3 regions of the Geodermatophilus sp. SYSU D00879 genome follow, and region 2 is predicted to be linked to each of the others. Evidence: riboswitches for the same ligand, from Rfam matches in the RefSeq annotation. Region 2 holds a riboswitch; each other region holds the start of a gene.
The links. A riboswitch is a leader RNA that binds a small molecule or an ion and turns the genes downstream of it on or off. The one in region 2 is predicted to bind cyclic di-AMP.
Positions count from the first base shown of each region.

Region 1: linked by a shared signal. The riboswitch ahead of ACI79B_RS09800 (transglycosylase family protein) and the one ahead of ACI79B_RS19895 (hypothetical protein) in region 2 are both predicted to bind cyclic di-AMP.
Region 3: linked by a shared signal. The riboswitch ahead of ACI79B_RS07285 (NlpC/P60 family protein) and the one ahead of ACI79B_RS19895 (hypothetical protein) in region 2 are both predicted to bind cyclic di-AMP.

Region 1 covers NZ_JBJGZF010000005.1:242,468-249,463, forward strand. Annotated here, with positions in the region: gene ACI79B_RS09780 (alpha/beta hydrolase) at 1-636, opposite strand, end outside; gene ACI79B_RS09785 (ATP-dependent DNA ligase) at 686-1,756, opposite strand; gene ACI79B_RS09790 (dihydrofolate reductase family protein) at 1,827-2,549, opposite strand; gene treZ (malto-oligosyltrehalose trehalohydrolase) at 2,549-4,300, opposite strand; gene ACI79B_RS09800 (transglycosylase family protein) at 4,411-5,028, opposite strand; cyclic di-AMP (ydaO/yuaA leader) riboswitch at 5,032-5,166, opposite strand; gene treY (malto-oligosyltrehalose synthase) at 5,414-6,996, opposite strand, start outside.
Region 2 covers NZ_JBJGZF010000019.1:42,598-49,593, forward strand. Annotated here, with positions in the region: gene ACI79B_RS19875 (dihydrofolate reductase family protein) at 1-575, shown strand, start outside; gene nadA (quinolinate synthase NadA) at 698-1,729, shown strand; gene ACI79B_RS19885 (sulfite exporter TauE/SafE family protein) at 1,733-2,485, opposite strand; gene ACI79B_RS19890 (DoxX family protein) at 2,510-2,869, shown strand; gene ACI79B_RS19895 (hypothetical protein) at 3,133-3,702, opposite strand; cyclic di-AMP (ydaO/yuaA leader) riboswitch at 3,966-4,126, opposite strand; RNA gene rnpB (RNase P RNA component class A) at 4,252-4,675, shown strand; gene ACI79B_RS19905 (YciI family protein) at 4,822-5,187, shown strand; gene ACI79B_RS19910 (DMT family transporter) at 5,184-6,179, opposite strand; gene ACI79B_RS19915 (LysR family transcriptional regulator) at 6,252-6,996, shown strand, end outside.
Region 3 covers NZ_JBJGZF010000004.1:12,433-19,428, reverse strand. Annotated here, with positions in the region: gene ACI79B_RS07305 (hypothetical protein) at 1-42, shown strand, start outside; gene ACI79B_RS07300 (serine hydrolase domain-containing protein) at 106-1,434, opposite strand; gene ACI79B_RS07295 (DUF3817 domain-containing protein) at 1,450-1,767, opposite strand; gene ACI79B_RS07290 (hypothetical protein) at 1,870-2,055, shown strand; gene ACI79B_RS07285 (NlpC/P60 family protein) at 2,230-3,330, opposite strand; cyclic di-AMP (ydaO/yuaA leader) riboswitch at 3,342-3,482, opposite strand; gene ACI79B_RS07280 (hypothetical protein) at 3,669-3,908, shown strand; partial or broken gene ACI79B_RS07275 (YhjD/YihY/BrkB family envelope integrity protein) at 3,955-4,773, shown strand; gene ACI79B_RS07270 (transglycosylase domain-containing protein) at 4,797-6,996, opposite strand, start outside.

The sequences.
Region 1 (6,996 bases), on a different contig from region 2:
GACGGTGTTGAACGTGCCGAGAGCGTCGCCGTACTCCTCGGCGCAGGCGTCGGCGGCCTCGTCGGTGAGCGCGAGGACGTCGTCCATCTGCTGCTGGGTGGTCGGCCGCGGCTCGGCGGCGACGATGCGGTCCTTGAGCTCGGCGGGGATGCACTCCACCGGCGTGGACAGGCCGACGCCGCGCGGGTCGAAGCCGACCAGGTCGAAGCGGCGCAGCACGTCCTCGGGCAGCGACAGCGCCAGGCTCAACCCGAGGTCGGCCCCCGAGACGCCGGGCCCGCCCGGGTTCACCAGCAGCGAGCCGATCCGGTCGGTCTGTCCGGCCAGCTTCGCGCGGACGAGGAACAGCGGCAGCGTCGCGCCCTCGGGGTCGTCGTGGTCGATGGGCACCTCGGTGCGGCCGCACTCGAAGGCGAGGTCGCGCTCGCTGCCCGGCGTCCCGGCGATGAGCTCGGTGATCTGCGCGTCGCAGTCGGTCCAGGTGATCGGCGCGGCCTCCGGCTCGGCCGGCGTCGAGGAGGCGCCCGACGACGAGGAGTCCGCCGAGTCCGGGCCCGAGTCCGAGAAGGAGCTACAGCCGGTGACCGCCAGGAGCAGCCCTGTCGAGGCGGCGAGGACGCCGCGGCGCAGACGCATGCTCACGACGGTAGGAGGCGCGCCGCGCCGGGCATTCCGCAGGTGCCGGTCACCCGTTGAACACCTCGGCCAGGTCGTAGCGGACCGGGACCTCGAGCTGGTCGTAGGTGCAGCTCTCCGGCGTCCGGTCGGGCCGCCAGCGGAGGAACTGCCCGGTGTGCCGCAGCCGCCGTCCCTCGAGCTGGTCGTACTTGATCTCGACGACGAGTTCCGGGCGCAGCGGCACCCAGGACAGGTCCTTCTTCGCGTTCCACCGGCTCTGCGCGCCCGGCATCCGGTGCTCGCCGTTCTCCTGCACCTCGGCGTTCGCCCAGTCCTGCCACGGGTGCCCGTCGAGCGCCTGGGCCCGGTAGGGCGCCAGCTCCTCGACCAGCTCGGCCCGCCGCGCCATGGGGAACGACGCCGCGACGCCGACGTGCTGCAGGCCGCCGTCGTCGTAGAGGCCGAGCAGCAGCGACCCCACGACCGGCCCGCTCTTGTGCCAGCGGAACCCGGCGACCACGCAGTCGGCGGTGCGCACGTGCTTGACCTTGGTCATCAGCCGCTGGTCGGGGCCGTAGGGCAGCTCGGCGTCCTTGGCGACGACGCCGTCGAGGCCCGCGCCCTCGAACTCGTCGAACCAGCGCTGCGCGATCACCGCGTCCCGGGTGACCGCGGTGACGTGCACCCGCTCGTGCCGGCGGTCCAGCACCTCGCGCAGCCGCTGCCGGCGCTGCGCGAACGGCGTCTCCATCAGCGACTCGTCCCCGAGGGCCAGCAGGTCGAAGGCGACGAAGTGCGCCGGCGTCTGCTCGGCCAGCAGGTCCACCCGCGACTTCGCCGGGTGGATGCGCTGCAGCAGCGACTCGAAGTGCAGCCGGTCGCCCTGCGGCACGACGATCTCGCCGTCGACGACGCAGCGCTCCGGCAGGGCCTCCTTGACCGCGGCCACGACCTCGGGGAAGTAGCGGGTCAGCGGGCGCTCGTTGCGGCTGCCGAGCTCCACCTCGTCGCCGTCGCGGAAGACGATGCAGCGGAAGCCGTCCCACTTGGGCTCGTAGAACAGCCCGTCCCCCGTCGGGAGCTTCGTCGTGGCCTTGGCCAGCATCGGCTTGACCGGCGGGAGCACGGGCAGGTCCATGCAGGTCAGTCAACCAGCGGACCCCCGCACCGGCAGACCACCGTCGACCGGACGGGTGGCGTGGCGGGACTCAGTCCACCGCGTAGCGGGTGAACAGGACGCCGTCCTCCTCGAGCACCTGCACCAGCCGCGGGCGGACGACGTCGCGCAGCGCCCGGTCCAGCAGCCGGGCCTGCCCGCCGACCAGCGCGGGGGAGACGGTGAGGTCCAGCTCGTCGACGACGCCCGCGTCCAGCGCCGCCGACAGCAGCGACGGCCCGCCCTCGCACAGCACCTGCTCGAAGCCGCGGTCGGCGAGCCGGTCCAGCGCGAGCGGCAGGTCCACGTCGGCGTCCCCGCACACCAGCACCTCCACCCCGGCGTCGGCCAGCGCGGCCCGGCGGCCGGCGTCCGCCGCGGCGCAGGTCACCAGCAGCGTGGGCGGCCGCGCCAGCCGGCCCCCGGGCGCGAGCGAGGCGCGGCGCGACACCACCGCGACCGGCAGCTCCGGCGCCCGGCCGAGCGCCGCGCGCCGCCGCCCGACCGGCGAGTCCGCCGTCACCGGGCCGTAGCCCTCGCCGGCCGCCGTCCCGTGCCCGACCAGGACGACGTCGGCCAGCGCGCGCAGCGTCGAGAACACCCGGCGGTCGCCGGGCGAGCCGAGTCCCGCGCTGACGCCGTCCACGGTCACCGCGCCGTCGAGCGAGGCGACGAAGTCCACGCGCAACGAGCGCCCGGGCGGCGGCGCGTAGGCCTCGGCCAGGTCGTCGTCGGTCAGGTCCGCCCCGTCGGGGGAGGGGAGCAGCCGGCGCATCAGCTGGTGAGGACGGCCGCGCTCTCGGCCGGGACGGTCACCGTCGCGCCGTCCACGGACGGCTCGTCGGCGGTCGCGAACAGCACCCCGGTGGCCGGGCGGTCCAGCTCCACCCGCTGCGGCTCCCCGGACAGGTTGGCCACCACCCGCAGCGCGCCGCGGTGCACCACGAGCACCCGGGCGTCGTCGTCCCAGCCGACCTCGACCGCCGACAGGTCCGGGTCGACCAGGTCCGGGTGCCGCCGGCGCAGCGCCAGCAGCGTCCGGTGCACCTCGAGCAGCCGCGCGTGCGGCTCCCGGCCGGGCTCGGACCAGTCCAGCTTCGAGCGGCGGAAGGTCTCGGGGTCCTGCGGGTCGGGCACCTCGTCGGCGTCCCAGCCGTGCTCGGCGAACTCGTTCTTGCGGCCCTCGGCCGTCGCGCGGCCGATGTCCGGGTCGGTGTGGCTGGTGAAGAACTGCCACGGCGTCGAGGCGCCCCACTCCTCGCCCATGAACAGCATCGGCGTGAACGGGCTGGTGAGCACCAGGGTCGCGCCGACGGCGAGCAGGCCGGGGGACAGCGTCGCCGAGACGCGGTCCCCGATGGCGCGGTTGCCGACCTGGTCGTGGTCCTGCAGGTAACCGAGGAACTTCCACCCGGGCAGCCGCGCGGTGTCCACCGGCCGGCCGTGGGAGCGGCGGCGGAAGCTCGACCACGTGCCGTCGTGGAAGAAGGCGCCGGTGAGGGTCTTGGCCAGCCCGGCGAGACCGGCCTCGGCGAAGTCGCCGTAGTAGCCCTGCCCCTCGCCGGTGAGCGTCGCGTGCAGCGCGTGGTGGAAGTCGTCGCTCCACTGGGCGTGGATGCCGGTGCCGCCGGCCACCCGCGGGGTGACCATCCGGGGGTCGTTCAGGTCGCTCTCGGCGATGAGCGTGAGCGGCCGGCCGACCGCGACCGAGAGCCGGTCGACCTCCTGCGCCATCTCCTCGAGCACGTGGGTGGCGCGCTCGTCGACCAGCGCGTGCACGGCGTCCAGCCGCAGCCCGTCGACGTGCATGTCGCGCAGCCACATCAGGGCGTTGTCCAGGACGTAGCGGCGGACCTCGTCGGAGTCCGGCCCGGACAGGTTGACCGACTCGCCCCAGGTGTTCGCGCCGCCCTCCGAGAAGATCGGCATGAACAGCGGCAGGTAGTTCCCCGACGGGCCGAGGTGGTTGTAGACGACGTCCTGGATGACGCCGATCCCGCGCTGGTGGCAGGCGTCGACGAACCGCTGGTAGGCCGCGGGGCCGCCGTAGCTCTCCTGCACCGTGTACCAGAGGACGCCGTCGTAGCCCCAGTTGTGCGTGCCGTCGAAGCCGTTGACGGGCAGCAGCTCGACGAAGTCGACGCCGAGGTCGGCGAGGTGGCCCAGCCGGTCGATGGCCGAGTCGAGGGTGCCCTCGGGGGTGAACGTGCCGACGTGCAGCTCGTAGACGACGCCGCCGGCCAGCGGGCGCCCGGTCCAGGCGCTGTCGCCCCACGCGTACGCCGACGGGTCGAACCGACGGGACAGCCCGTGCACGCCGTCGGGCTGGCGGCGCGAGCGCGGGTCGGGACGCGGGGTGTCGTCGTCGCCGAGCAGGTAGCCGTAGTCGGACTCCGGGCCGGCCTCGGCCTCGGCCCGCCACCAGCCGTCGTCGTCGCGGCGCATGTCGTGCACCGTGCCGTCGACCTGCAGGCGCACGCGCTCGGGCACGGGCGCCCAGACGGCGAACTCGACGGGTGCGGACATGCGGGGGCCTCCCAGCGGTAGTGCGGCTGACCGGTCCCTCTTGCCCGCTGCGGGCGCGGTCAACCGCGAGCGGCGGCCGGGGGAGCGGGTCCCCCGGTCGCCGCCACAGGTCACGGCAGCTGCAGCTCCTGCCCGACGTAGATATTGTTCGGGTCGCTGACCGTGCCGCTGTTGGCCGACCAGAGGGCCTTCCAGCCGCCCTTGACGCCCTGGGCTCGGGCGATCTTGCCCAGCGTGTCGCCGGACCGGACGGTGTACGAGCCGCCGGAGGCACCGGCGGCGGACTCCCCGGCCCGGGCGGCCGGGGCGGGCTCGGCCGGGGCGGGCTCGGCCGGGGCGGGCGCGGCCGGGGCGGGCGCGGCGGCCGGCGAGCCGGCCTCCGGGGCGTCCGGGTTCAGGCCCTTGCCGCAGGTGGGCCAGGCACCCGGGCCCTGGACGTCGAGCGTGCGCTCGGCGACGGCGATCTGCTGCGCCTTGGTGGCCAGGTCGGCGCGGGCGGCGTACTCGGTGCCGCCGAAGGCCGCCCAGGTGGACTGGCTGAACTGCAGGCCGCCGTAGTAGCCGTTGCCGGTGTTGATGCTCCAGTTGCCGCTGGACTCGCACTGGGCGACGGCGTCCCAGTCGTTGGGGGCGGCGGCCGAGGCCGGGCCGGCGGCGACGCCGATCGCGGCCGCGGCCACGCCGGTCGTCACGAGGGCACGGCGGAGCAGGGACGTGGACGTGCGCATGCGGGATCTCCGATCCGCCGCCTGCGAGGTGAGCTGTCGGGTTCGGAGCGATCGGTGCCCCGGCCGCGCAGAGCGCGGCTTCACCCCGAGGCGCTGCGTCCGGTCCCCCCGTGACCGCGGTGCAGGCGCCGAAGTGGGTCCCCCACCCCCGTCCTGGCTGTGCAGGAGGAACGGAGCCCGGCGGACGGGGTTCGGCGGACCGGCTCCGGCACGCGGCTGTCATTGGCCCGCGTGCGGGGCAAAGGTAACGGCCGCATCACGAGACGGCACACCCGCCCCACCCGTCACGGCGTGTCGCCCGGCGTCCCCGCGGCGGCCCGCGCCCGGCGGCCGGGGGGAGTCGCAGGTCACGGTGGCGCCGGCCGGCGCCGCCGTGACCTGCGTCTCATTCTCGGACGAGCAGGGCCACCGGCAGCCGGGCCAGCAGCTCGCCGACGGGCGCGCCGCCGGCGTCGGAGACGACCCGCGTGCCGGTGAGCACGTCGCGCCAGGCGCCGGTCGGCAGCGCCAGCGCGGTGTCGCCCCAGCCGCCGGCGGCCAGCGCGACCGGCAGCCGGGTCGCCACGGTCACCGCGCCGCCCTGCTCTCCGGACCCACGGTCGAAGGCGACGACGTGCTGCGCGGCGGACCCGGTGGCGGCCACCGGGGTGTAGCCGGTGAACAGCCCGGGGTCGTCCCGCCGCAGCCGCAGCGCCCGCGAGACGACGAGCAGCTTGGCCGCGCCGGTCTCGTCGACCTCGGGCACCTCCCCGCCGTCGAGCCGGGCCAGCAGCGCGCGCCGTTCGTCGTAGTCGACCGGGCGGCGGTTGTCGGGGTCGACGAGCGAGTGGTCCCACAGCTCGGTGCCCTGGTAGACGTCCGGGACGCCGGGCATCGTCAGCTGCAGCAGCTTCTGCGCCAGCCCGTTGGACCGGCCGGCCGGGGCGATCCGCGCGACGAACGCCTCGATCTCGCGGTTCGTCGCCTCGTCGTCGAAGGCGGCGTCGACCATCGCGTGCAGCTGCGCCTCGAACGCCTCGTCGACGTCGGTCCACGTCGTCGACCGCCCGGCCTCGCGGGCGGCCTTCTCGGCGTAGGCGTGCGCCCGCTCGCGGGACAGCGGCCAGGCGCCGACCAGGTTCTGCCACACCAGGTGCGCCAGCGGCCGGTCGGGCAGCGGGTGGCGGGACAGCCAGCCGCGGACCAGGTCCGCCCACTCGGTCGGCACCTCGGCGAGGACGGCCAGGCGGGCCCGGGTGTCCTCGCTGCGCTTGGTGTCGTGCGTGGTGAGCGTCGTCATCGACTCCGGCTTGCGCTCCAGCCGCCGCGCCTGCGCCTCGTGGAACTCCTCCGGGGTGCTGCCGAAGCGCGCCGGGTCGCCGCCGACCTCGTTGAGCACCACGAACCGGGCCCAGCGGTAGTAGGCGCTGTCCTCGACGCCCTTGGCCATCACCGGGCCGCTGGTCTGCTCGAACCGGGTGGCCGCCTCGGTGCCGGCCTGCGCCAGCACCGGGTGCAGCGCGTCCACCGCGGCGACCAGGTCGGGACGGCGGTCGCGGACGTCGCCCACGGCGGCGTCGAGGTGCTCGCGGCCGTCGGGCAGGTAGGTGCGGTAGACGGAGAAGCTGGCCAGCAGCTCCGCCAGCGCCTCCTTCTCCGTCTCGACGTCGACGCCGGGCAGCTCGCCGATCACCCGCACCAGGCGGGCGACCTCGGAGCCGAGGATCCCGTCGGTGACCTCGCGCTTGCAGGCGTGCACCAGCTGCCCGTAGTCGACCGCCCGGCCGGACAGCTCGGTGTCCAGCGCGGTGAGCGCCGCCTCGCCGGCCGGGTCGACCAGGACGTCGTCGACCTCGGCCAGCGCGTCGTAGCCGGTGGTGCCGGCCGCCCGCCAGCTCTCCGGCAGGTCCTCCCCGGGCTCGAGGATCTTCTCGACCACCGTCCACCGGCCGCCCGAGGCCTCGGCCAGCCGGTCCAGGTAGCCCTTTG
Region 2 (6,996 bases):
TGTTCGCGGCGGTGTCGCTGGACGGGTACGTCGGGCGGGACGACGACATGCCCGGGCCGCTGTTCGACTGGTACGGCAACGGCGACGTCGAGATGACCTTCAGCGACCCGGACCGGCCCTTCCACGTGACGGCGGAGACGGCGGAGTTCCTGACCGGCATGGCCACCCGGGTGGGCGTCATGGTGTGCGGGCGCCGGTTGTTCGACATCACCGACGGCTGGGGCGGCGTGCCCCCGAACGGCGAGCACGTCGTCGTGGTCACCCACCGCCCGGCCGACGACTGGCCGCACCGGGACACCGCGCCGTTCACCTTCGCGCCGGACGTGCCGACCGCCGTCGAGCGGGCGAGGGAGCTCGCCGGCGACCGGGACGTCACGGTGAGCGCCGGGGACGTCGGCGGGCAGGCGCTGCGCGCGGGCCTGGTCGACCGGGTGGTCCTCGCGCTGGTCCCGGTGGTCCTGGGCTCGGGCCGGCCGTACTTCGGCGCCGGCGGCCCGCCGGAGATCCAGTTCGAGGACCCGGTGGTCGTGCAGGGCCGGCGGGTGACCCACCTGGTCTACGACGTGCGCCGCTGACGTCGCCGGGACGTCGCCGGGACGGGAAGCGGGCCGGGCGGCCCGGTGTTGTACGGGACACCCCGCCGCCGGCCTCCCCGGCGCTCCGGGGACGATGAGCCCCCCGCACTCCGAGGAGCCCCGTGACCGCGACCATCGCGCCCGCCACCCCCACCGTCGCCGGCGACGAGCGCACCCTGTCGCCCGCCGAGTACGAGACCTGGGCGGCAGAGGTCCGCCGGCTCGCCGACGAGCGCGGTGCGGTGGTGCTCGCGCACAACTACCAGGTGCCCGAGATCCAGGACGTCGCCCACTTCACCGGCGACTCCCTCTACCTGTCGCGGGTCGCGGCGCAGACCGACGCCCGCGAGATCGTCTTCTGCGGCGTCCACTTCATGGCCGAGACGGCGAAGATCCTCTCGCCGGACAAGACGGTGCTGCTGCCCGACCACGCCGCCGGCTGCTCGCTGGCCGACTCGATCACCGCCGAGCAGCTGCGCGAGTGGAAGGCCCAGCACCCCGGCGCCGTCGTCGTCAGCTACGTGAACACCACCGCGGCGGTGAAGGCGGAGACCGACATCTGCTGCACGTCGTCGAACGCCGCCGACGTCATCCGGTCCATCCCCGAGGACCGGGAGATCCTGTTCTGCCCCGACCAGTTCCTCGGCGCGCACGTCAAGCGCGTGACCGGGCGCCAGGACATCCACGTGTGGGCGGGGGAGTGCCACGTGCACGCCGGCATCAGCCCGGCCGACGTCCGCGCGCAGGTGGCCGCGCACCCGGACGCCGAGATCCTCGTGCACCCCGAGTGCGGCTGCACCACCTCGGTGCTCGACCTGGTCAGCCACGGCGACCTGCCCGCCGACCGCACCCGCGTGCTGTCCACCGGCGGCATGGTCGAGGCCGCGGCGCGGACGTCGTCGGGCCAGGTGCTGGTCGCGACCGAGGTCGGCATCCTGCACCAGCTGCGGGCGCTCAACAGCGGGACGGCGTTCATCCCGATGAACAGCCGCGCGGCCTGCCGCTACATGAAGATGATCACCCCGGCCAAGCTGCTGCACACGCTGCGGACCGGCGAGGGCGCCGTCGACGTCGACCCGGAGACCGCCGCCCGCGCCCGCCGCGCCGTCGAGGCGATGGTCGCCATCGGCGAGCCCGGCCGCGGCGGGGAGTGAGCGTCAGATCCTGGTGAAGAGGTAGACCGACACCGCGACGCCGAAGACGACGATCAGCACCCGCAGCGGCGTCGCGGGGATGCGGCTGGCCACCCGGGCGCCGAGGAACCCGCCGACCAGGCTGGCCGGCGCCGCGACGGCGACCACCTGCCAGGCGACCGGCCCGAAGACGCCGAACACGACCAGGGTGACCGTCGCCGTCACCGCGGAGAGCGCGGACTTCAGCGCGTTGGCCAGCGGCAGCCGGTGCAGCGCCGTCCCGAGCACCCCGACGAGGATGACGCCGAGCGCGCCGCCGAAGTAGCCGCCGTAGACGGTGGCGAGGAACAGCGCGAGGTAGAGCCACCACGGGTCGCGGACGGCGCCGTCGTCGCGGTCGCGCAGCCGGCGGGTGAGCAGCGGCTGCACCGCGAGCAGCAGGCTGGCCAGCAGCACGAGCACCGGCACGACGACGTCGAAGGCCTCGCTCGGCGTGGTCAACAGCAGCACGCTGCCGGCGACCCCGCCGAGCGCCGAGACCGCGCCGAGGCGCACCAGCCGGCCGCGCTGGCCGGCGTACTCGCGACGGAACCCGACCATGCCGCCGAGGTAGCCGGGCCACTGCGCCACCGAGTTGGTGACGTTGGCCGCCACGGTGCCCAGGCCCAGCCCCACCAGGGTGGGGAAGAGGATCAGCGACCCGCCGCCGGCGATCGAGTTGACCGCTCCCGCGCCCAGGGCCACCGCGGCCGCGATCAGGAGGTCGGCGGCCGTCACGGGGTGCCAGCCTACGGTCGGTCCATGCGACTCCCCGCCCCGGCGACCTGGCTGGCCGCCGCCCTCGGCGGCTCCGGCGTGCTGCACCTGGTGCGGCCGCGGACCTTCGAGGAGCTGGTGCCGCCCGAGCTCGGCGACGCCCGCGGCTGGGTGCTCGGCAGCGGGGTCGCGGAGATCGGTACCGCCGCACTGCTGGCCGCGCCGGCGAGCCGCCGGGCCGGCGGGTGGGCCGCGGCCGCGCTGCTGGCGTCGTTCGTGCCGGCCCACCTGCACCACTTCCGGGTGGCGCGCAGGCGGCCGGCGCTGCTGGCCGCGGCGGTGGTCCGGCTGCCGCTGCAGGCGCCGATGATCGCCGCGGCGCTGCGGGTGGCCCGGGGGCGCTGAGCGTCCCCGACCTCGGGTCGACCACCGACACGCCGACCTCCGCCGCCGCGGCAGTTCCTCGGCCACCCCGACGGGCGACCTCGCCGGCCGAGCACCGCCGCTACCTGGAGGCGCTGTCGGCCGAGCCGGTCGAGGAGCAGGCACGGCGACAGGTCGACATGGTGACCCCGGTCGTCGACGGCCGGCGGGTGAGCGGCTTCGTGCTGTACGCCGGCTGACGGGGACGCGGCCCCGGGCGGTTCCCGGGGCCGCGTCCGGGCCGGTCAGGGGTTGAAGCTCACGTGGACGTGGTCCATGTGGTTGGCGGTGGGGGACCCGCGGTCGGCCATCGCCCGCCAGCCGGAGCTCCCGATGACGAAGATCCGCTGCTTCCAGATGACGTAGTCGACGTTGAAGCGCGCGGCGTTGTCCAGGACGTACTGCGCGACGGCGTTCCCCTTGGCGGAGTCGGCGTAGACCATGAAGTCCGCGGCGAGCTGCTGGGTGGGGGAGTGCCCGGGCCGGGTGAGCACCGTGGACACCCCGAACCGCTGCGCGACCTCGGCGACGACCGGGCGGACGTGCGCCGCCCAGGCGCTGTAGGAGGTCGAGGTGGGGGTCGGCTTCCCGCTGAGGTTCGTGGACACCGCCGCAGCGGCGGGGGCGGCCGCCGGTGCGGCCGCGGGAGCCGCGGAGGCAGCGGGGGCCCGGTCCTGGGACCAGCCGTGCGACCAGTCGCGGCGGGGGCCGTCCCCGTGGGCCTGGGCCGCCGACTGGCCCGAGAGGCCGAAGACGACGGCGAGGGCGCCGGCGGTGAGGGTGCGGCGGATCGTGCGCTTGCTGTTCGAGGGCATGACGAGGAGAGCTCCTGACGTCGGTTCTCGCGCGGCGCCGTCCGTGGCTCGGCGGTCACCCGGCGCGTGAGGGAGGGACCTGCGGGACGGACCCGGGCGCGCGGCAGGGCGGCGGGCGGCTGCTGGAGGGCAGGCCGACGCCAGGACGGCCGGAATGGGTCCGTGGGGGCGCGGCGACCGGCGGAGGTGGGCGGGGCGCGGCGCTCGTCGCAGGGGTGCGGGCACGCCGAGGCAGGCGCCGTCGACGCACCCGTGGTGGTTCTCCGTTCTCCCGTGGCCGCCTACCGGGTCAGCTGACGGGTTCGGGCGGGGATCTGCGCCCTACCCCCTCCCGGTGGCTCGGGAGGTGGGACTCACCCCGGTGGTGCGGTGGGTCCCCGGCTCACGGCCACCCGCGGTGGCCGCGACTCGGCGGCACCCGGCTCGGCTCCCCCGATGGAGGACGTGACGACCGGCCGGACGGAGTCACCGTAGGAGGGTCCGCCGGAGCCCGCAGCGCGGACTCCGGAGTTCCGCTGAGGGCATCCGTAGACTGGTCGGCACGACGGACGAGTCGGCCGGGCGGTCGCGTCGGCGGGGGAGACCTCGCCGCCGAGGAACGTCCGGGCTCCACAGGGCAGGGTGGTCGCTAACGGCGACCCGGGGTGACCCGCGGGACAGTGCCACAGAGAACAGACCGCCAGCAGTGCCTCTCCGGAGACAGCGCTGGTGAGGGTGAAACGGTGGTGTAAGAGACCACCAGCGCACCGGGTGACCGGTGCGGCTCGGTAAACCCCACCCGGAGCAAGGTCGAGAAGGGACGGCGGACGGGCGACCGGACGCCGTCCTGCGCAGGCGTTCGAGGGCTGCCCGCCCGAGCCTGCGGGTGGACCGCTCGAGCCCGCCGGCAACGGCGGGCCTAGATGGATGACCGCCCATCGGGAGGCCGCGAGGCGCCCGAGGACAGAACCCGGCGTACAGGCCGACTCGTCCGTCGTCCCCTCCGAGCCGTGGTGCCCTCCGGGCCGTGGCGCGGCGGGCCCGTCCTCCCGGCGGGACGGGACCGATGAGTCGTCGCAGCGGCCGGGGTCCCCCTCTCGTGGCGGCCGGACGGGCCGCGGCGACTACCCGGGAGGACCCGTGACGCAGTACCTGCTGTCCATGCCGCACGACTCGGCCGAGGAGCCGACGATGGCGTCGATGGACCCCGCCGAGCTGGAGGCCGCACTGGCGGCGGCCGGCGCCTTCCTGGAGGAGCTCGTGGCGTCCGGCGCGCTGGTCTTCGCCGGTGGGCTGCACCCGCCGTCGACCGCGGTCACCGTCGACCACACCGGGGACGACCTCGTCCTCGCCGACGGGCCGTTCACACAGGCGCCGGAGTACCTCGGCGGCTTCTGGGTCGTCGAGGCGCCGGACCGGGAGGCGGCCGTCTCCTGGGCCGCGAAGGCGTCGAAGGCGCTCGGCGCACGGATCGAGGTGCGTGCCTTCCAGGAGGTGCCCGCCTAGCGCGCCGCCGTGTCCCCGAGAGGCGGCGGGACCAGTGAGGTGGTCCGCGTCCGGCCCGGGACCGGGCCGGTCCGGGGTGCTGCCGGTGCCCGCCGACCCGACCGGGGCCGGAGCTGCACGACGGCCACGGAGACCAGCACCAGCAGGCCGCCGGCGAGCTGGACCGGGGTGAGGAACTCACCCAGGGCGACCGCGGCCAGCGCGGTGGTCACCACGGGCTCGAACGTCGAGAGGATCGACGCGGTGGACGGCCCGGTCCTGCGCAGGCCGGCGAAGAAGGCGAGCATCGCCACGACGGTGGAGACCACGGCGATGCACCCGACCCACAGCCACCCGGCCGGCCCGAGGCCGAGGTCGACGCCGCCGGTCACCGCGGCGCGGACCGCGAGCGTGCCGGCGGCTCCGGTCATCACCAGCGCCGAGAGCACCACGGGGGGCAGGCGGTGCACCACGGTGTCCGCGACGAGGATGTAGACGGTGTAGGTCACCGCGGCGCCGAAGGCGGCGGCCGCGCCCAGCGGGTCGAACCGCAGCGCGCCGGCGCCGAGGAGGACCAGCAGCGTCCCGGCCGACGCGACGAGCACCGCGACCGCCCGTGCCGGTGTCAGCCGTTCCCGCCCGAGCGCGGCGGCGGCGAGGGTGACCAGGGCCGGGTAGGTGTAGAGCACCAGCGCCACCAGCGACGCGTCGATCCGCTCGAGCGCGGAGAAGTAGAGGCCCGCCTGGGTGGCGTACCCGACCGCGCCCAGCCCGAGACCGGTCAGCACCACCCGGCGGGTGGGTCCGCCGGCCCCCGGTGGCGGCCCCGCGGCGGGACGGCCGGACCGCAGCCCGGGCCGCAGTGCCAGGACGACGCCCAGCAGCGCCGCGGCCGACGTGAACCGGAGCAGCAGCAGCGCGTCGGGGGAGACGCCCGCCTCGTAGGCGAGCTTCCCGAACACGCCCATCGCCCCGAAGCACGCCGCGGACACCAGGCACAGTGCGAGACCCACGACCGCAGCGTCGACGGCGGATCCGGTGAGGTCCAGTGACGCTTCCTGGAGCGAACCCATTAGCGTTCCTGCATGGTCGATCTCGATCTCCACCGCCTGCGGATGCTGCGCGAGCTGGAGGAGCGCGGCACCCTCGCCGCGGTCGCGACGTCGCTGGGCTACACGCCGTCCGCGGTGTCCCAGCAGCTCGCGGTGCTGGAGAGGGAGGCCGGGGTCCGCCTGCTGGAGCGGGTCGGGCGCGGGGTGCGCCTGACCGACGCCGGGCGCCTGCTCGCCCGGCACGCCGGCGTCCTGCTCTCGGCGGCCGAGGCCGCTCGCGCAGACCTGGCGTCGCTGATCGGCGACGTCCGGGGCACGGTGCGGGCCGGCGGGCTGCAGTCGGCGACCCGCCGCCTGCTCGTCCCGGCCTTGACGCGGATGCTGGCCGAGCGCCCGCAGGTGCGGGTCGAGCTCTCCGAGCTGGAGCTGGAGCAGGCGCTGCCCGAGCTGCGGCTGGGCACCCTCGACGTGGTCGTCAGCGACGAGTACGACGGCCATCCCCGGCCCCGGCCGGCCGGGCTCCGGTACGAGCTGCTGCACCGGGAGCCGCTGCAGCTGGTGCTGCCGGCCGCGCACCCGGCCGCCGCGCACGGCGGACCCGTCGCGGTGGCCGCGCTGCGGGACGACGTCTGGGTGGCCGCCGCCGCCGGCACGGGCCACCACGCCCTGGTCGTCGGCACCTGCCGCTCGCTCGGCGGCTACGACCCCGACCTGCGCCACCGGTCCAACGACGCCGACGTCCTGCTCGAGCTGGTGCGCACCGCGGGGGCCGTCGCGC
Region 3 (6,996 bases), on a different contig from region 2:
GGCGCCGTCGTCAAGACCACGATGGACGCCTTCGACCGATGAAGGACCACCCTTCCCCCCACGCCTCGCACGCTCGGCGCGGGCCCCTGAAGGGTGGCCGTTCCATCACGTCGCCGACCAGCCGCGGGGGTCGACGTCGCCGGGGACGGGGGCGGCGGGGTCGTAGGGCGTGCGGGTGAAGACGAACGTGCCCAGGTCCAGGTGGTCCTCGGCGATCCGCAGCGGCTCGCCGGCGTAGTAGCCGTCCAGGCCCACCCAGGTGCCGTCGGCGTCGCGGCGGAAGCGGCTGGCCCGCCCCGACCGGCCGGGCAGCGGACCGAGGTGCAGCAGGCCGCCGTCCACCGCGCGCAGCGCGTGCGGCGCCGGGCCCCAGTACCAGATGCCCAGCTGGTCCAGCGGGACCGGCGGCTGCGCCGGGCGCCACGGCCCGGCCACCCGCGGCTCGGCGGCGCGCAGGTCGGCCAGCAGGCCGGGGACGAGCACGTCCAGGCCGCTGGTGGTGTTGGCCAGCGAGACGCCGCCGGTCCCCTCCTCGCGGTCGACGAACACGCCGGCCAGGAAGCCGGGCATCGAGCCGCCGTGGCCGGTGAGCGTGCGGCCGTCGACCCGCAGCACCTGCAGCCCCAGCCCGTAGGCCGACCAGGCCGGGGAGGAGCCGTCGACGCCGGCCGGCACGGCCATCTCCTCGAGCGTCGCCGGGGACAGCACGTCGCCGGTGTCGCCGAGCAGGAAGGCGGCGAAGCGGGCGAGGTCGGTCAGCGTCGCCCACAGCTGCCCGGCGGCGGCCATCACGCCGGCGTCGTGCTCGGGCTCGGGCAGGACGACGTCGGCCCACGGGTGGACGGCGTACCCCTGCGCGGCGCGGCCGGAGGGGCGCGGCGTCGTCCGGGTCATGCCCAGCGGCGCGAGCACCTCGGCGGCCACGACGTCCTCCCACGACCGCCCGCGCAGCCGGGCCACGAGCTCCCCGAGCAGGCCGAAGCCGAGGTTGGAGTAGTGGAAGCGCCGGGCCTCGCCCAGGACGGCGTGCTCCCCGGACAGCTCCAGGTCGGCCAGCGGGCCGCCGGGCACCCGCTCCCACCAGCCGCCCGGGCTCTCCGCGGCGGCGCCGGCCAGGTGCGAGAGCAGCTGCCCGACCGAGCGGTTCCCGAACGGCGTGCCGGGCACGTGCCGGTCCAGCGGGTCGTCCAGCCCCAGCCGGCCCTCGTCGCGCAGCCGCATGACCGCGACGGCGGTGACGGTCTTGCTGATCGACCCCAGCCGGTACTGCACGTCGGTGTGCGGCTCGGCGACGTCGCCCCGGCCGGCCGACCAGGCGAGCCCGCCGTCCCGGACCACCCCGGCGACCAGGCTGGGTGCCCGGCCCTCGTGCTGCACCCGGGCGGTGCGGGCCAGCAGCGTGCGGGCGGTCGAGGGCAGCACGGGCTCCGGCATGACCGGAACGGTAGGTCAGGCCCGGACGGGCGCCGCCAGCCGCCCGGTGCGCCCGGCCCAGCGCTCGAACACGACGGTGACCAGCGGCGGGACCGAGGCGGCCAGCGCGAGCAGCGTCGTCCACCGGGACCAGCCGAGCACCCGCGCGGCGACCAGGGCCACGACCACGTAGGCGACGAACACCGCACCGTGGACCGGCCCGAACACCTGGACGCCGACCTCGGAGGTCTCCGGCACGTACTTGACGTACATCCCGGCGAGCAGGCCGATCCAGGACAGGGCCTCGGCGACGGCGACGGCGCGGAAGGCCAGGGCGACGGTGCGGGGGTTCATCGGTGCGCGGTCCTCGGGTCGGGGGCGGGTCCGCAGGGTCAACGCGGCAGCGGACGCCGACGTCCCGGTCGGGGGGTGTGACGTGCGTGGCAGGGTCGGGCCGTGCGGGGTCCGGCGCGGCGCGAGTTCTGCCTGGTCCTGCTGCGCCGGATGGCCGACCTGCGCTGGGAGGTGCTCTGCCCCGGCGGCAGCGTGCTGCACGAGCACCTGGTGCGGGCCCGGGCTCCCCGGTCCCGCCGGCGGCCGACGGGCGGCTGCGGGTGTGGGAGCACGTGGTGGCCGACGTGAGCGGCCTGCCCGGGGCCCGGGGTGGACCCGCGGGTGGTCACCCGCCGGGAGGTGCGGCTGCCCTCCGGCGCGACGGCCGCCTTCGTCTGGGGCCTGCTGCAGCAGGTCCGGACGGACAGAGCCCCGGCACCCGAGGATGGGGTGCCGGGGCTCCCGAGCGGCTGACTCCGCGCGTCAGCCGATGCGGCGGGCGCCGGCGTAGCCGCCCATCGCGTCGATGCTCGCGACCTTGACGACGTCGCCCGACGTCGGCGCGTGCACCATCTGGCCGTTGCCGATGTAGATGCCGACGTGGCTCACCGGGCTGTAGAAGAAGACCAGGTCCCCGGGCTGCAGGTTGGCGCGGGAGACCGCGGTGCCCATCGTCGACTGCATCCTGCTGGAGTGCGGGAGGCTGATCCCCGCGGCCTTGAACGCGTACTGGGTGAGGCCGGAGCAGTCGAAGGCGTCCGGGCCGGCGGCCGCCCAGACGTAGGGGTCGCCGCGCTGGGCCATGGCGGTGGAGACGACGATGCCGGCGACGCCGCTGGCCGGCGCGGCGGCCGTGGCGGGCTCCTCCGCGGCGGTCGCGGGCTCCTCGCGGTCCTCGTCGCGGCTGGCGCGGGAGTCCTCGGAGGCGTGCGCCGCGGCGGCGGCGTCGAGGGCGGCGCGCCGCTCCTCGGCGCTCAGCTGGGCGTAGTCGGCCTGGTAGGCGGCGATCTGGGCCTCGAGGTCGGCCTGCTGGGCGGCGACGGCGTCGTACTGGCGCTGCGCCTCGGCGGCGGCCTCGGCGGCCGCGGTCTGCGCGGCGGTGGCGGTGTCGGTGGCGGTCACGGCCTGGCCGAGCAGTTCGCCCTGGTAGCCGGCGACGCCCTGCAGCAGCGTGACGCGGTTGACGAACTCGTCGGCGTCCTCGCTGGTCATGAGCGCCTGCAGCGAGCCCATGCTGTCGCCGGTGTAGGCCGACCGGGCGATGCCGATGACCTGCTGACGCGCGGTGTCCACGGCGGCCTGGGCGGTGGCCAGCTGCGCGGCGGCGGCGTCGGCGGCGGCCTGCTGGGCGGCGAGCGCCTCGCGCGCCTCGTTGAACTGCTCGGTGACGACCTCGAGGTCGTGGCCCCGGGCGGCGACCAGCTGCGCGGCCTCGGCGGCCGTCGCCGGCTCCTCCGCCCCGGCCGGCGCGGGGACGGCGCCCAGCCCGAGGCCGATGCCGAGGGCGCCGGCGAGGGCGAGGGCGGCGCGGCGGCCGCGGCCGGTCGCGGGCGTGCCGGGGACGGACGTGCGCAGGGACGCCACGCGGCGGTCTCTCCTTCTCCCAGGCCGCCTACCGGGTTAGCTGACGGGTTCGGGCGTGGAGTCGCCCGGCGCGTACGGACACGCGCTACACCCCAGGACTGCGATGGGTCCCCGGCCCGGTCCCCACGGGAGAAGGACCGGCTCGACGGCGTCCGCGGGGTGTCACCCGGACTGGTGACGGAACGCCCCGTTGGACGTACAGAGCGTAAGGTCCGCGACCGGCGTGTGACAATCACCCCGGTGTAATTACATCGCTCACACAAGGTGACCGGGCGACTGCGGGAGGTTGCCGACCCCCGCCGGTTTGCACACCCGTGGGGACGTGTACCGATTGCTGCATGTCCTCCTCCACGCGGATGCGCGCCACCCGGACACGGATCGCCCGGCCGCTCGTCGCGCTCGCCCTGTTCGGCTCCCTGGTCGCCTGCGGTGACAACACCGACTTCTCGCGCGGCCCGACCAACTGCGACTCCGCCGGCGGCAACGCCAGCAACGAGAACGACGCCAGCTGCCAGGAGACCGGTCAGAACCCCGGCAACGACGCCCCGACCACCGACGACGCGAGCACCGACGACTGAGCGGCGCCCGGCCCCGGCGGGACGCCCGGTCTGGTGGCATGAGCGGGTGAGCCCGGCACGCAGGTGGACGGCGGCCCGGGTGCGGGCCGAGACACGGACGCTGTTGGCCGGTGCCCGCCGTCTGCTGCACGGGCGTGACCTCGCGCTCATCGGCGCGGGGCTCACCTTCTACGCCGGCATCGCGGTGGTGCCGCTGGTGCTGGTCTCCGTCCGGCTGACCGCGCTGGCCACCTCGGCCGAGGAGGTCCGCGCGCGCAGCGAGCGGCTGACCGAGCTGCTGCCGGGGTCGCTGGGCGCGCCGGGCGCGGTGGACCGGCTGGTCGACGCCGGCGTCCGGCTGGACCTGCTGGGCTTCGCCCTGGCGCTGCTGCCCCTGTCGCTGTACGGCGAGGGGCTGCGGCGGGCACTGATGCGGTTCAGCCGGCGACGGGAGAACCTCACCGGCTGGCGGGGCCGGCTGCTCACGCTGCCCCTGGTCGTGGTCACGCCGCTGCTGCTGTACCCGCTGCTGCTGGCCGCCACAGTCATGGCCGACCTGGCCCGCGAGGACGGCGCCGGGCCTCTGATCGGGCGGTTCGCCGTCGGCTACTACTCGGTGCTGTTCGTGCTCACCGTGCCCATCCTGTGGGGCTACGGCGTGGTGGCCGGCGGCCGGCACCGGTGGGGCGCGCTGGTCAGCGGCGCCCTGTTCACCGCCGCCTGTCTGTCCGGCTTCCTGCAGGGCTTCGTGCTGTTCCTGTCCCTGCCACTGGACCTGGGCGCGCCCTTCGGCGGCCTGGTCGTCGTCGGCGCGGTGGTCGCCATCGGCCTGTGGCTGTTCCTGCTGCACCTGGTCCTGCTGGCCGGGTGGCTGCTCACCCAGTCCCTCGACGAGCGGCTGGGCCGGCGTCAGGCGGTCGGCCGCCAGGGGGAGCCGGGCGGCGGCTCGGGTGCCGGGGTCGCCGGCGCGGGCGGCGGCTCGGGTGCCGGGGTCGCCGGCGCGGGCGGCGGCTCGGGTGCCGGGGCCGCCGGCGCAGGAGGCGGCTCGGGTGCCGGGGCCGCCGGCGCGGGCGGCGGCTCCGTGGCCGGTGGCGGCGGCTCCGGGGACGGCGGGGGCGGCGACGGCGCCTGGGGTGGCGAGGACGGCGACCCGGGCGCGGGCGCCGGCCGGGGTGCGGGGTCGGCCGGGGGCGCGGGCTCGGGCGCCGGCTCCACGTAGTCGCTGCCGTTGCTCACCAGGATCGACACCACCTGGCCGGGCACGGCGCGGCCGCCGCGCGGCGGGCTGGTGCCCACGAGGGCGCCGGGCTGCTCGTCGCTGTCGACGCGCACCGTCCGCGGGGTGAACCCGGCGTCGGCGAGGGTCCGCTCGCAGCCCCGGACGGTGGAGCAGCCGGGCACCGGGCGGGTGTTGCCGTTCTGCACGGTCTCGTCGGCCGGCGCGAACTCGCCGCTGCCGCGCGCGGTGAGGACCGGCTCCATCGCGTCGTGCCAGATGGTGGCGCCCTTGCCGCCGCCGAAGCCGCCGACGTCCTCGTTGCGCTTGGGGTTGAGGACCATGACGCTCGCGGTGATCTCGGGCGTGTAGCCCACGAACGCCACCGAGTAGTTGTCCTGCGAGGTGCCGGTCTTGCCGGCGATCTGGTGGCCGCGGACGTAGGCGCGCGCCCCGGTCTGTCCCGGGTTCCCCGGCTCGACGTCCCTGCGCAGCATCTGGTTCATCGTGTTCGCCACGCCCGGCGGGATCGCCTCGGGCGTGCACCGGTCGCCGACCGCGAGCGGCTCGCCGTCGGCGCCGACCGCCGGCTCCCCGTTCTGGTCGAGGACGGCGGTCACGGGGACGACGTCGCACTGCGTGCCGCCGGCGGCGAACGTCGAGTACGCGCTGGCCAGCGCCAGCGGGCTGGTCGCCTCGGCGCCGAAGGTGAACGACCCGCGGTTCTCGTCGATGATCTGCTGCGCCAGGCCCGGCGGGCTGAACTGGAACAACCCCGCCGCCTCGGCCATCCGCACCGGCTCCTCGACGCTGCCGAGGGCGTCCTCGAGCGCGAGGAAGTAGGTGTTGGAGGACTGGTACAGCGCCGTCGTCAGGTCCAGCGTCGGGCGGTAGCCCGACCCGGCGTTGCGGACGCAGTACCGGCCGTCGGTGTCCCGGCCCTCGCACGGGCCGCTGTAGACCCGGGAGACGTAGGGGTCGGGAGCGGTGAGCGTGTAGTAGGAGGAGTAGCCCCGGGCCAGGGCCGCGGCGGCGACGAAGACCTTGTACGTGGAGCCCGAGCCCTGGCTGGGTGCCACGTTGAGGTTGAACGACTCCTGGGTGCGGTCGGCGAGGTCGTAGCCGAAGGTCCGGTTGACGCTCATCGCCAGCAGGTGCCCGGTGCCGGGCTCGACGGCGGTGAACATCGCGGCCAGCGAGTCCTCCCGCGGCAGGGTCTCGAGCACCGCGGCGTCGCCGGAGCGCTGCAGCTCGGGGTCCAGCGTGGTCTGGACGGTGTAGCCGCCGTTGTCCAGCTGCTCCTGGCTGAGCCCCAGCTCCTGGATCAGGTACCGCTGCACGAAGTCGCAGACGAACGCGCCGACGCTGGCCTGGACGCAGCCCCGGGGCGGCGCCGGCGCGGGCGCCAGCCCGAGCGGTGCGGCCGCGGCCGCGGCCGCCTCGTCGGCGGTCACCAGGCCCTGCTCGGCCATCCGGGACAGCACCTCGTTGCGCCGCGTGGTGGCCGCCTCGGGGTCGGTGAACGGGTCGTCGTTCACCGGGCTCTGCACGAGGCCGGCCAGCAGGGCCGCCTGCGGCAGGGTGAGCGCGGCGGCGTCGACGCCGAAGTAGGCGCGGGCGGCCGGCTGCACGCCGTAGGCGTTCTGGCCGAAGTAGACGATGTTGAGGTAGCGGGCGAGGATCTCGTCCTTGCTGTAGAGGTCCTCCAGCGCCAGGGCCAGGCGCGCCTCGCGCAGCTTGCGGCCCACCGTCTGCTCGGTGGCGGCGGTCCGCTCCTCGGGGGTGTCGGCGGTCTGCAGCAGCGTCTGCTTGACCAGCTGCTGGGTGAGCGTCGAGCCGCCCTCGGCCACCTCCCCGGCGGCGATGTTGGTGACCAGCGCGCGCAGCGTGCCC